Regions from separate parts of the Microbacterium sp. NPDC089987 genome, predicted to be linked through region 2. Evidence: predicted binding sites of a transcription regulator. Region 2 holds the regulator's gene; the other holds the start of a gene.
The links. Region 2 encodes LexA, which represses DNA repair genes until DNA is damaged. Its sites were predicted from a motif close to TCGAACANNTGTTCGA; they were not measured.

Region 1 (5,830 bases), on a different contig from region 2:
GATCTCGAGCTCCGCCTCGCCGTTGTGACGTGCGCGCTCGAGCAGGCCAGGCAGGGAGCCCATGTTGTGCGTGCCGAATACGACGTCGACCCAGGGAGCCTTGTCGAGCACGGCCTGCTGGTCCATCTGCGCCAGGCACCCGCCGACCGCGATCTGCATGCCCTCGTGCTTGTCCTTGCGGGACTTCAGGTGCCCGAGGGTTCCGTACAGCTTGCCGGCGGCGTTGTCGCGCACGGCGCACGTGTTGATGATCACGATGTCGGCCTCGTCGCCGGCATCCGCCCGCACGTACCCCGCACTCTCGAGCGAACCCGACAGGCGCTCCGAGTCGTGCACGTTCATCTGGCAGCCGAAGGTGCGCACCTCGTAAGAGCGACGGTGCCCGTCGGCGGTGATCGCCGCGTCGGAGGGCGCGATGATCGTCGGTTCGGAAGAGAGAGAAGCCATGGTCAGTCCATTCTACGAGCCGCTCGGCCGGGTGGCCGAGCGGCTCGTAGACCGAATCCTCACTCCGAGTCGACGAACCGCACGCCGGAGGAGGGCGCACCGAACGAGCGGCTCGTCGCGCGACGCACTCCCACCTCGCTCAGCGCAGTCCGAGCGGCGTCCATCGCGATGGATCCGCCGTAGCCGCGACGGGCGAGCTGCCCGTGCAGCCGGCGCAGCGCCGTGTCGTAGTCGAGGCGGCTCATGCCGGACGCCTTGCTGCGGGCGAACTCCAGAGCCCGCTCCGCGTCGTCGTCGGGCAGCTCTTCGAGAGCGTTGTCGATGATGTCGCGCGGGATGCCACGCTGCGCGAGCGAGCGTGCCAGGGCGATCCGCCCCTGCCCTTTCCGCTCGGACCCGGAGGTCACCAGCAGCGAGGCCAGCGTGTGATCGTCGAGATAGCTGCGGCGCAGGAACTCGTCGATCACGTCGTCGATCGAGTCGCGATCGAGGTCGTTCTCCCGCAGCACCGACCGCGCCTCGGAGACCGACAGCTGCTTGGCGCGCAGCTTGCGGACCAACGCCTCCTCGGCGCGCTCACGGATCTCGTCGGCATCCGGTTCGACGGGTGCGGTTTCCTCGTGGTCGTCGAGCCGCACGTCAGCCCGAGCAGCACCGCCGAACAGCGGGATCACCGGGGCGAGGTCGTCATCAGCGGATGACATAACTCACCCCGGTTGTTGAGCGACGTCGAAACACGGTTGTTGAGCAACGTCGAAACACGGTTGTTGAGCAACGTCGAAACACGTCGGCCGAGGACATCACGCGGGACGGCGCTCTGCGAGCTCGTCGACAGTGGCCTCCGCCTTGACGCCCACGCCCAGCTTCTGCTTGATCTGGGTCTCGATCGCCATGGCGATGTCGTCGTTCTTGATCAGGAAGTTGCGGGCGTTCTCCTTGCCCTGGCCGAGCTGGTCGCCGTCGTAGGTGTACCAGGAGCCGGACTTCTTGACGATGCCGTGTTCGACGCCGAAGTCGATCAGGCTGCCCTCGCGGGAGATCCCGATGCCGTAGAGGATGTCGAATTCCGCCTGCTTGAAGGGCGGGGCCATCTTGTTCTTGACGACCTTGACGCGGGTGCGGTTTCCCACTGCCTCGGTGCCGTCCTTCAGAGTCTCGATGCGACGGATGTCGAGGCGCACCGAGGCGTAGAACTTCAGCGCCTTACCACCGGCCGTGGTCTCGGGTGAGCCGAAGAACACGCCGATCTTCTCGCGCAGCTGGTTGATGAAGATGGCGGTGGTCTTGGTCTGGTTCAGTCCACCGGTCAGCTTTCGCAGCGCCTGCGACATGAGTCGGGCCTGCAGACCGACGTGCGAGTCGCCCATCTCGCCCTTGATCTCCGCCTCGGGCACGAGGGCGGCGACGGAGTCGATGACGACGAGGTCGATCGCTCCGGAGCGGATCAGCATGTCGGCGATCTCGAGAGCCTGCTCACCAGTGTCGGGCTGCGAGACGAGCAGCTGGTCGATGTCGACGCCGAGCTTGCGTGCGTACTCGGGGTCGAGCGCGTGCTCGGCGTCGATGAACGCGGCGATGCCGCCAGCACGCTGCGCGTTGGCGATCGCGTGCAGGGTCAGCGTGGTCTTACCGGACGACTCGGGACCGTAGATCTCGATGATGCGTCCGCGCGGCAGACCTCCGATGCCGAGGGCGACATCGAGGGCGATCGATCCGGTCTGGATGACCTCGACGGGAGCGCGCTCGTCGCTGCCCAGTCGCATGATCGAACCCTTGCCGAACTGACGCTCGATGTGCGCGAGTGCGGAGTCCAGGGCCTTCTCGCGGTCGTCGGTGGATGGCATGACGTGCTCCTCTGTATTTCGAAGTTCTGCCGCCTGTAGGCTGTCGCGGCCGTTCCGGATGGAGTGACTCTGCGACAAGGCGTATGGCTCTGTGCCACATCCCTCACCGTACGAGCGGCCACCGACATTCCATCGGCGACAGCGTCTGATGTGGAGAAGATGACGTCAAGACCACTTGTGCAGAACGTTACGCGCACATCGAACACATCTTCGACGACACGCCGGTGCGAAGCGACTGACCTTCGGTCAGCGCTCGCGCGGGTCCAGGCGCCCGACGCCGTACCGCCGGGTGGCGGGCACGTCGGTCTCGCCGCACAGGGCGAGCCAGATATCGCGCGGCGGCACACCGGCATCCAGCGCCTCCCGCGCTGTCATACCGAGCGACCCGAGGATCAGATCGTACGTGAGCGAATCCGCGCGACCGCCGAACTCGTCGTCGACCGCGCGGAGGAATTCACTGCGTCGCATGGGAGGAGCGAGGCTGCCCGCTCAGCGCAGCGTCAGCTCTGGCTCGACCTCGGCGACGAGATCGTCGGGCACGACATCCGGGAACGGGCTGAGGCCCTCGAGAACCGAGATGCGGTCGCCGACCTCGCGCATGATGGTCGAGATGGGCACGTCGAGCGCTTCGGCGACGGAGGCGAGGATCTCGCTCGACGCCTCCTTCTGGCCGCGCTCGACCTCGCTCAGGTAGCCGAGAGCCACAGAGGCCTTGCTCGCGACCTGGCGCAGGGTGCGCCCCTTCTGCAGGCGGAAGTCCCGCAGCACATCGCCGATCTCCTGTCTGACGAGGATCATCGGAACCTCCTTTCCGTCGCGCCACCCGGAGCCTGCTCCGAGGGGATCGCCAGTCTAACCCGATTGGGTGTCGTTGAATCTACTGTTTCTCGCTGTGCTTGAGTTGTGAGTGGACGACTTGTCACGTGGAGGAGAACGCCGGCGCGCGTGGGCCTATTCCCGCACCGCGCCCAGCGCCGCCCCGATCGCCGCAGCGGTCGCCTGCGCGCGGATCTGTGCGCGGGCGCCTGCGAACAGGTGCGGGATGCTCCGGATGCCCGTCGGCGTGACCACACCGATGTGCACGGTGCCGACCGGCTGACCATCGGGCGAGTCCGGACCGGCGATCCCCGTCGTCGCGATGCCCACATCTGCGGGGCGTCCTCCGACGGCCACAGCGCGCCGCACGCCCTGCGCCATCTGAGCGGCCACTTCGGGATGCACAGCGCCGTGCTCGGCGAGCAGATCGGCGTTCACGCCGAGCAGCGTGTGCTTGACCGGCGTCGCATACGCGACCACCCCGCCCAGCAGAGTCGCTGACGCCCCTGGAACCGACACGATCTCGGAAGCGACCGCGCCGCCCGTCAGCGACTCCGCCACCCCGAGGGTCCAGCCTCGCTCGCGGAGAGCGGCGACCAGCAGCTCGGCATCGATCATCCGGCCCTCCGGCGGCCGCGCACCTGCGCCACGACGTAGTCGATGCCGCTCGCGACGGTGAGCACGAGCGCCAGGAGCATCAGCACCTGCGTGACCACGACCCACGCCGTCTGCCCGACGAGGCCGTACAGCGGCAGCAGCGCCCAGCTCAGTGCCACGCCCTGCACGACCGTCTTGATCTTTCCCATCCAGGCCGCGGCGACGACGTGCTCGTGCACGAGCGTGAAGCGGTGGATCGTGATCGCCCATTCCCTCACGAGGATGACGATGATGATCCACCAGGGCACCTCGCCGAGGATCGCGAGGCCGAGGAAGCCCGCTCCGGTGAGCAGCTTGTCTGCGATCGGATCCCACAGCTTCCCGAAGTCGCTCACGATGTCGTATCTGCGCGCGAGATAGCCGTCGACCCAGTCGGTCGATATGGCGAGCACGAACAGGCCGGCCGCCACCCAGCGCATGATGACGTCGTCGGCACCGAATGTGCCGGCGATGAGCAGGAGAACGAAGAAGACGACTGCGAGCGGGATGCGGGCGATGGTGATCGCATTGGGAAGCTGCCGCGGAATGGTCATCAGTCGCGTCCCGTCAGTCCCCAGGCGTCTTCGTCGCCGTCGTCATCGCTCTCGACCACGGGCAGCCCCTCGAACTGCTGAGCCACGGGGTCGCGGCCGTACGGGTCGTCGGCAGCGGATGCGCTCGCGCTCGGTGCGGGCGCCGCCGGCGCCGGCGCATCCTCTCCGCGCAGCTTCGCGAGCACGCCCGGGAGCTGTTCCGACGTGACCAGCACGTCGCGGGCCTTCGACCCCTCGGAGGGTCCGACGATCTCGCGTGACTCGAGCAGATCCATGAGGCGTCCGGCCTTGGCGAAGCCGACGCGCAGCTTGCGCTGCAGCATCGAGGTCGAGCCGAACTGCGATGACACGATCAGCTCGGCCGCAGCCAGCAGCAGCTCGAGATCGTCCCCGATGTCCTCGTCGACCTCCTTCTTGCGCGCCTCGGCCGACTCCTGCACGTCGGGGCGATACTCGGGGCGCGCCTGCTGCGTCACGTGCTTGACGACCGCCGAGATCTCGGCCTCGTCCACCCAGGCGCCCTGCAGACGGAACGGCTTCGACGAGCCCATCGGCGAGAACAGGGCGTCACCCTGACCGATCAGCTTGTCGGCACCCGGTGCGTCGAGGATGACGCGGCTGTCGGTGACGCTGGTCACCGCGAAGGCCAGACGCGAGGGCACATTGGCCTTGATCAGACCCGTGACCACGTCGACGCTGGGGCGCTGCGTGGCGAGCACGAGGTGGATGCCCGATGCGCGCGCCAGCTGAGTGATGCGCACGATCGAGTCCTCGACGTCTCGTGGCGCGACCATCATGAGGTCGGCGAGCTCGTCGACGACGACCAGCAGGTAGGGGTACGGCTTGAGCACGCGCTCGCTGCCCGGCGGCACCTGCACCTCACCCGCGCGGACGGCCTTGTTGAAGTCGTCGATGTGGCGGTACCCGAACGACGCGAGGTCGTCGTACCGCATGTCCATCTCCTTCACGACCCACTGCAGCGCCTCGGCGGCCTTCTTCGGGTTCGTGATGATGGGCGTGATCAGGTGCGGCACGCCCGCGTAATTGGTCAGCTCGACCCGCTTGGGGTCGATCAGCACCATGCGCACATCGGCGGGGCGGGCGCGCATGAGCAGGCTCGTGATCATGGAGTTGACGAAGCTGGACTTTCCCGAGCCCGTCGACCCGGCGACGAGAAGGTGCGGCATCTTGGCGAGGTTCGCCACCACGATGTTGCCGCCGACGTCCTTGCCGACGCCGATCGTCAGCGGGTGGGTGCTCTTCTGCGCGGCGGTCGAGCGCAGCACGTCGCCGAGCGCGACGGTCTCCTTGTCGACGTTGGGGATCTCGATGCCGATGGCGCTCTTGCCGGGGATGGGCGACAGGATGCGCACGTCGTTCGACGCGACCGCGTAGGCGAAGTTGTTGCTCAGCTGCAGGATCTTCTCGACCTTGACGCCGTGACCGACCTCGACCTCGTACTGGGTGACCGTCGGACCGCGCGAGAATCCGGTGACCTTGGCGTCGACCTTGAACTGCTCCAGCACGCTGGTG
Region 2 (5,830 bases):
CGCGCGCCTGGCGCGCGTGCTCGAGCTCACCGGCGAGGAGCTGCCCAGCGAGCTCGCCATCGAGCTCGAGATCGAGCCCACTGCCGAGGGACGCCGCCAGATCGGCATCCGGTGGGCCGCCGACCTCATCCGCGCCGTCGTCGACGGCGGCGCCCCGGGTGTGCACCTGTACGCGTTCAACCAGCACGAGACCGTGCTCGACGTCCTCCAGTCCGCCGGGATCATCCCCGCGCGCCAGCTCTCCGCAGCATCGAAAGGAACACCATGACCGCTTTCCCCGCAGGGACGATCCTCGGCTACCCGCGCATCGGTCGCCGGCGCGAGCTGAAGAAGGCCGTCGAGTCCTTCTGGGCCGGCCGCTCCGATCAGGCCGAGCTCGAGCGCACGGCCGCCGAGCTGCGCGCGACGACGCGAGCCCGTCTCGCCGAACTCGGTCTCGGTCGCGATGATTCGTCGATCCCCGAGTCGTTCTCGTTCTACGATCAGGTGCTCGACGCCGCGGTCACGGTGGGCGCCATCCCCGCCCGCTTCGACGACCTGCGCGATGCAGACGGCTCCATCGGGCTGGGCGCGTACTTCACCGTCGCGCGCGGCGAGGGAGAGCGCGCACCGCTCGAGATGACGAAGTGGTTCGACTCCAACTACCACTACCTCGTCCCCGAGATCGGCCCCGAGACGACCTTCTCGCTCGCCAGCGAGCACCTCGTGCAGCAGGTCGCCGAGGCGACGGCCGCCGGATACGTCACCCGCCCGGTGATCGTCGGACCGGTCACCCTGCTCGCGCTGGCGAAGGCGTCGGACGATGCGCCGGAGGGGTTCGAGCCGCTCAGCCGCCTCGACGACGTGCTGCCCGTCTACGCCGAGCTGCTCACCAAGCTGAAGGCCGCCGGCGCCCAGTGGGTGCAGCTCGACGAGCCGGCGCTGGTCAGCGAGTCGCTGCCGGTCGACACCGCCGCTCTCGCTGATGCCGCCGCCCGCGCCCTCGGTGCTCTCGGCGGCGTGAGAGAGCGCCCGCGGATCTTCGTGGCCGCGCCCTACGCCGCGCTGGGCGCGACGCTCGAGGTGCTGGCGGCCGCGCCCGTCGAGGCCATCGGCATCGACCTCGTCCGCGGCGAGGTGCCCGCCGCGCTCCCCGCGCTCGAGGGCAAGACCCTCGTCGGCGGCGTGATCGACGGGCACAACATCTGGCGCGGCGACCTCGACGCGGCGTTCGCCAAGCTCGAGTCGCTGCGTGAGCTCGGGGCGTCGAGCATCTCGGCATCCACCTCCACCTCGCTGCTGCACGTGCCGCACGACGTCGACGACGAGACCGCGCTCGATCGGCGTCTCGTCTCGTGGCTCGCCTTCGCCGACCAGAAGGTCGGCCAGGTCGTCACCCTCGCTCACGGTCTGGCTCAGGGCCGGGATGCCATCGCCGACGCGCTGGACTCGGCATCCGCCGCCCTCGCCGACCGACGCGACGCCCCCGGCGTGCGCGACGGCGCCGTGCGCGGGCACGAGGTCGCCGAGACCGAGTTCTCGCGCGTCTCGTACGCCGAGCGCGAGAACGCACAGCAGGCGCTGAACCTCCCCGCACTTCCGCTGACGACGATCGGGTCGTTCCCGCAGACCGGCGACATCCGCCGGGCGCGTGCGCAGTTCCTGCGCGGCGAGCTGCCGGCTGACGACTACGACGACTTCCTGCGCCGCGAGATCGACCAGGTCGTCGCCCTGCAGGAGGAGCTCGGCCTCGACGTGCTCGTGCACGGCGAGCCCGAGCGCAACGACATGGTGCAGTACTTCGCCGAGCACCTCGACGGGTTCGCCGTCACCCAGCACGGCTGGGTGCAGTCGTACGGCTCGCGTGCCACGCGCCCGTCGATCCTCTGGGGAGACGTCTCGCGCCCCGCCCCGATCACCGTCTCGTGGGCCGCGTACGCCCAGTCCCTGAGCACCAAGCCGGTCAAGGGCATGCTCACCGGTCCCGTGACCATCCTCGCGTGGTCGTTCGTGCGCGACGACCAGCCGCTCGGCGAGACGGCCAACCAGGTCGCCCTCGCCCTGCGCGATGAGATCACCGACCTCGAGGGTGCGGGGATCGCGATCATCCAGGTCGATGAGCCGGCACTGCGCGAGCTGCTGCCGCTGAAGGCGGCGGATCAGGCCGACTACCTCGACTGGTCGGTGCGCTCGTTCCGGCTCGCGACCGGCGGCGCCGCCGCGGGAACGCAGATTCACACGCACCTCTGCTACTCGGAGTTCGGCGTCGTGATCGACGCGATCCGCGCGCTCGATGCCGACGTCACCTCGATCGAGGCCGCGCGCAGCCGCATGGAGGTCGTCGCCGACATCGCGCGCTTCGGCTTCGACCACGGAGTCGGACCGGGCGTCTACGACATCCACTCGCCGCGCGTTCCCAGCGTCGAGGAGATCGAGGCGCTGCTGCGCCGCGCGGTCGACGAGCTGCCGCTGCGCCAGCTGTGGGTGAACCCCGACTGCGGCCTGAAGACCCGTGCCTACGAGGAGACGGTGCAGTCGCTGCGCAACATCGTCGAGGCCACCCGGCGTGTTCGCGAGGACGTCGCCGTGACCGTCTGAGTCCCCTCCACCACGAAGAGGCGCCCCTTCCCGAGCAGACGGGAAGGGGCGCCTCTTCTGTGCGAATGCCGGATCAGACCGCGCGGAGCACCGCGACGACCTTGCCCAGCACGACCGCCTCATCGCCCAGGATGGGCTCGAAGGCCGAGTTGCGGGGGAGCAGCCAGGTGTGGCCGTCACGACGGCGAAAGGTCTTCACCGTCGCCTCGCCGTCGATCATCGCGGCGACGATCTCGCCGTTCTCGGCGTTGTTCTGCGTGCGCACCACGACCCAGTCGCCGTCGCAGATGGCCGCGTCGATCATCGACTCGCCGTTGACCTTGAGCATGAACAGGTCGCCCTTGCCCACGAGCTGCCTGGGCAGTGGGAAGATCTCCTCCACCTGCTGATCTGCCGTGATCGGCACACCGGCCGCGATCTGCCCGACGAGGGGCACCAGGGCGGCATCGCCCACCGACGGCGCGGTGTCGGCGGGATTCTCGGCGCCGGTGCCGGGAAGGTCGATCAGCACCTCCATCGCGCGGGTCTTGCCGGGATCGCGACGCAGGTAGCCGCTCAGCTCGAGCTGCCCGAGCTGGTGGGTGACGCTGGAGAGCGACTTGAGTCCCACGGCGTCGCCGATCTCGCGCATGCTCGGCGGGTAGCCGTGGCGGGCGATCGAGGTCTGGATCACCTCGAGGATCGCCATCTGCTTGGGGCTGAGGCTCTTGCGGCGCCGCGTGCGGGGAGCCTCGGCTGCGGTCTCGGGGGTCTCGCTCATGGGTGCTCCTTCATGCCCTCACACGGTGCGGATCCGCGTCATCGCGGGGATCCGATTCGAATGTCGGTGGCCCATGGTGGGCTGACTTCATCGAAACCGTATCCGAGTTCTCTCGGAAAACGGAAGATCTGTTCGAGCGTGTCGCGGAAGTGTCGGCACTGTATTCGAAGAATCCTTGACAGATGTTCGATATCGAAGATAGATTCGGAACGTAGCTTCGCATCCGGCATCCCCGGCCGGATGCCGGATGCGAAAGCTGCACCACTCCCGCCCGATGGGCGGGGAGAGTGAAGAGGAGCATCACATGAGCACCATCAGCATCCAGACCCCCCTGACCGCATCGGTCTCGGCAGCTGCCCGGCGTTCTGTCCCCACCCGGCTGCGCCTCACCGCGCGCGGCCGTCGTCTGCTCGCCACGCTCGCCGCCGCGCCGGTCATCGCCGGAATCGGCGTCTCCGTGCTGGCAGGGGGCTCGGCCCTCGCATCCGGGGAGAGCGACCCGGTCGCCTTCGAGACCGTGACCGTGCTGCCCGGCGACACTCTCTGGTCTATCGCCGCCGAGGCCGCGCCCGCAGCCGATCCGCGTGATGTCATCGACGACATCAAGCGGCTCAACAACCTCACCTCCGGCATGATCCAGGTGGGCACCTCGATCGCCATCCCGACCGCCTACTCCGGGGCCGCGCACTCCGAGTGAGGGCGCACCGTCATCCGCGGCGGTGGCCGCGATGCGCGGCCTACGATGGAGCATGTGACATCCCTCGATGAGCTGCCCCTCCGCGCCGATCTGCGCGGACTCACGCCGTACGGTGCCCCGCAGGTGCCGCTTCCCGTCGCTCTGAACGTCAACGAGAACACCCATGCCGTCCCCGACGAGGTCGCGAGCGACATCCTCGACGACATCGCCCTCGCGCTGCGAGACGTCAACCGCTACCCCGACCGCGAGTTCAGCTCTCTGCGAGAGGCCTTCGCGGACTACCTCGGTCACGGACTGACTGCCGAGCAGATCTGGGCCGGCAACGGCTCGAACGAGGTGCTGCAGCACATCATGCAGGCATTCGCCGGCCCCGGTCGAACGGCGTTCGGTTTCGCGCCCACGTACTCCATGTATCCGCTGATCACGCAGGGCACCGGAGCGCGGTGGATCGCGGGCACGCGTCAGGAGGACTTCACGATCCGCCCTGACGATGCCGCACGGCAGATCGCCGAGGTCGACCCCGACGTCGTCATCCTCTGCACGCCGAACAATCCCACCGGCACGCCGCTCGGGCTCGACGTCATCGAGGCCGTCTACGAGGCGGCTCGCGGGGTCGTGATCGTCGACGAGGCCTACCAGGAGTTCGCCCCGCATGACGCGCCCTCGGCGCTCAGCCTGCTCGACGGTCGCCCGCGCCTCGCTGTCTCGCGCACGATGAGCAAGGCGTTCGCCTTCGCCGGCGCTCGCGTCGGATATCTCGCCGCCGACCCGGCGTTCATCGACGCGCTGCGCCTCGTGCGCCTTCCGTACCACCTCAGCGCGCTCACGCAGGCGGCCGCCGTGGCGGCGCTGCGCAACTCGTCGACCATGCTGCGGATGGTCGACGAGATCGTCGAGCAGCGCGAGCGCATCTCGGCCACGCTCGAGGCGCTCGGGTATCGACCGCACGCCTCGTGGTCGAACTTCGTCCTGTTCGGCGGGGTCGACGATCCGCAGGCTCTTTGGCGCGCGCTGTATGACCGCGGCGTGCTCATCCGCGACGTCGGGATCCCGCATCACCTCCGTGTCTCCGCAGGCACCGAAGCCGAGACCACCGCCTTCCTGGAAGCCCTCGCGTCGATTGGATCGTCATCATGACCGACCGCACCGCCCGCCGGACCCGCAGCACCTCCGAGTCGACGGTCGAGGTCGTCGTCGACCTTGACGGCACGGGTCGCAGCGAGATCGACACCACCGTGCCGTTCTTCGATCACATGCTGACGGCCTTCGCAAAGCACTCGCTGACCGACCTCACCGTGCGCGCCACCGGTGACACCCACATCGACGCGCACCACACCGTCGAGGATATCTCGATCGTGCTCGGCCAGGCGATCCGCGAGGCGCTCGGCGACAAGGTCGGCATCTCCCGCTACGGCGACGCCCTCGTTCCGCTCGACGAGGCTCTCGCGCAGGCCGTGGTCGACATCTCGGGACGCCCCTTCCTGGTGCACGACGGCGAGCCAGCGGGCTTCGAGTTCCACCTCATCGGCGGGCACTTCACCGGATCGCTGGTGCGTCACGTGTTCGAGGCGATCACCTTCAACGCCGGGCTGACGGTGCACGTGCGCGTCCTCGGCGGTCGCGACCCGCACCACATCGCCGAGGCGGAGTTCAAGGCGTTCGCCCGTGCATTCCGCCAGGCCAAGGCTCTGGACCCGCTCGTCGAGGGCGTCCCCTCCACGAAGGGGGCGCTGTGACCGCGCGGCGCGTCGTCGTCTTCGACTACGAGTCGGGCAACGTCCACTCCGTCGTGAAGG

Region 1: recA (recombinase RecA) is a predicted target of LexA. The motif match lies at 2,490-2,505, and genes of this name have one in related genera.

Annotation. Positions count from the first base shown of each region.
Region 1 covers NZ_JBIVGE010000001.1:979,395-985,224, reverse strand. The annotation lists gene miaB (tRNA (N6-isopentenyl adenosine(37)-C2)-methylthiotransferase MiaB) at 1-447, opposite strand, end outside; gene ACIPV2_RS04525 (regulatory protein RecX) at 507-1,151, opposite strand; gene recA (recombinase RecA) at 1,248-2,291, opposite strand; gene ACIPV2_RS04515 (DUF3046 domain-containing protein) at 2,538-2,759, opposite strand; gene ACIPV2_RS04510 (helix-turn-helix domain-containing protein) at 2,781-3,089, opposite strand; gene ACIPV2_RS04505 (CinA family protein) at 3,243-3,725, opposite strand; gene pgsA (CDP-diacylglycerol--glycerol-3-phosphate 3-phosphatidyltransferase) at 3,722-4,297, opposite strand; gene ACIPV2_RS04495 (DNA translocase FtsK) at 4,297-5,830, opposite strand, start outside.
Region 2 covers NZ_JBIVGE010000003.1:28,168-33,997, reverse strand. The annotation lists gene ACIPV2_RS13010 (methylenetetrahydrofolate reductase) at 1-268, shown strand, start outside; gene metE (5-methyltetrahydropteroyltriglutamate--homocysteine S-methyltransferase) at 265-2,577, shown strand; gene lexA (transcriptional repressor LexA) at 2,651-3,337, opposite strand; gene ACIPV2_RS12995 (LysM peptidoglycan-binding domain-containing protein) at 3,642-4,034, shown strand; gene ACIPV2_RS12990 (histidinol-phosphate transaminase) at 4,080-5,171, shown strand; gene hisB (imidazoleglycerol-phosphate dehydratase HisB) at 5,168-5,770, shown strand; gene hisH (imidazole glycerol phosphate synthase subunit HisH) at 5,767-5,830, shown strand, end outside.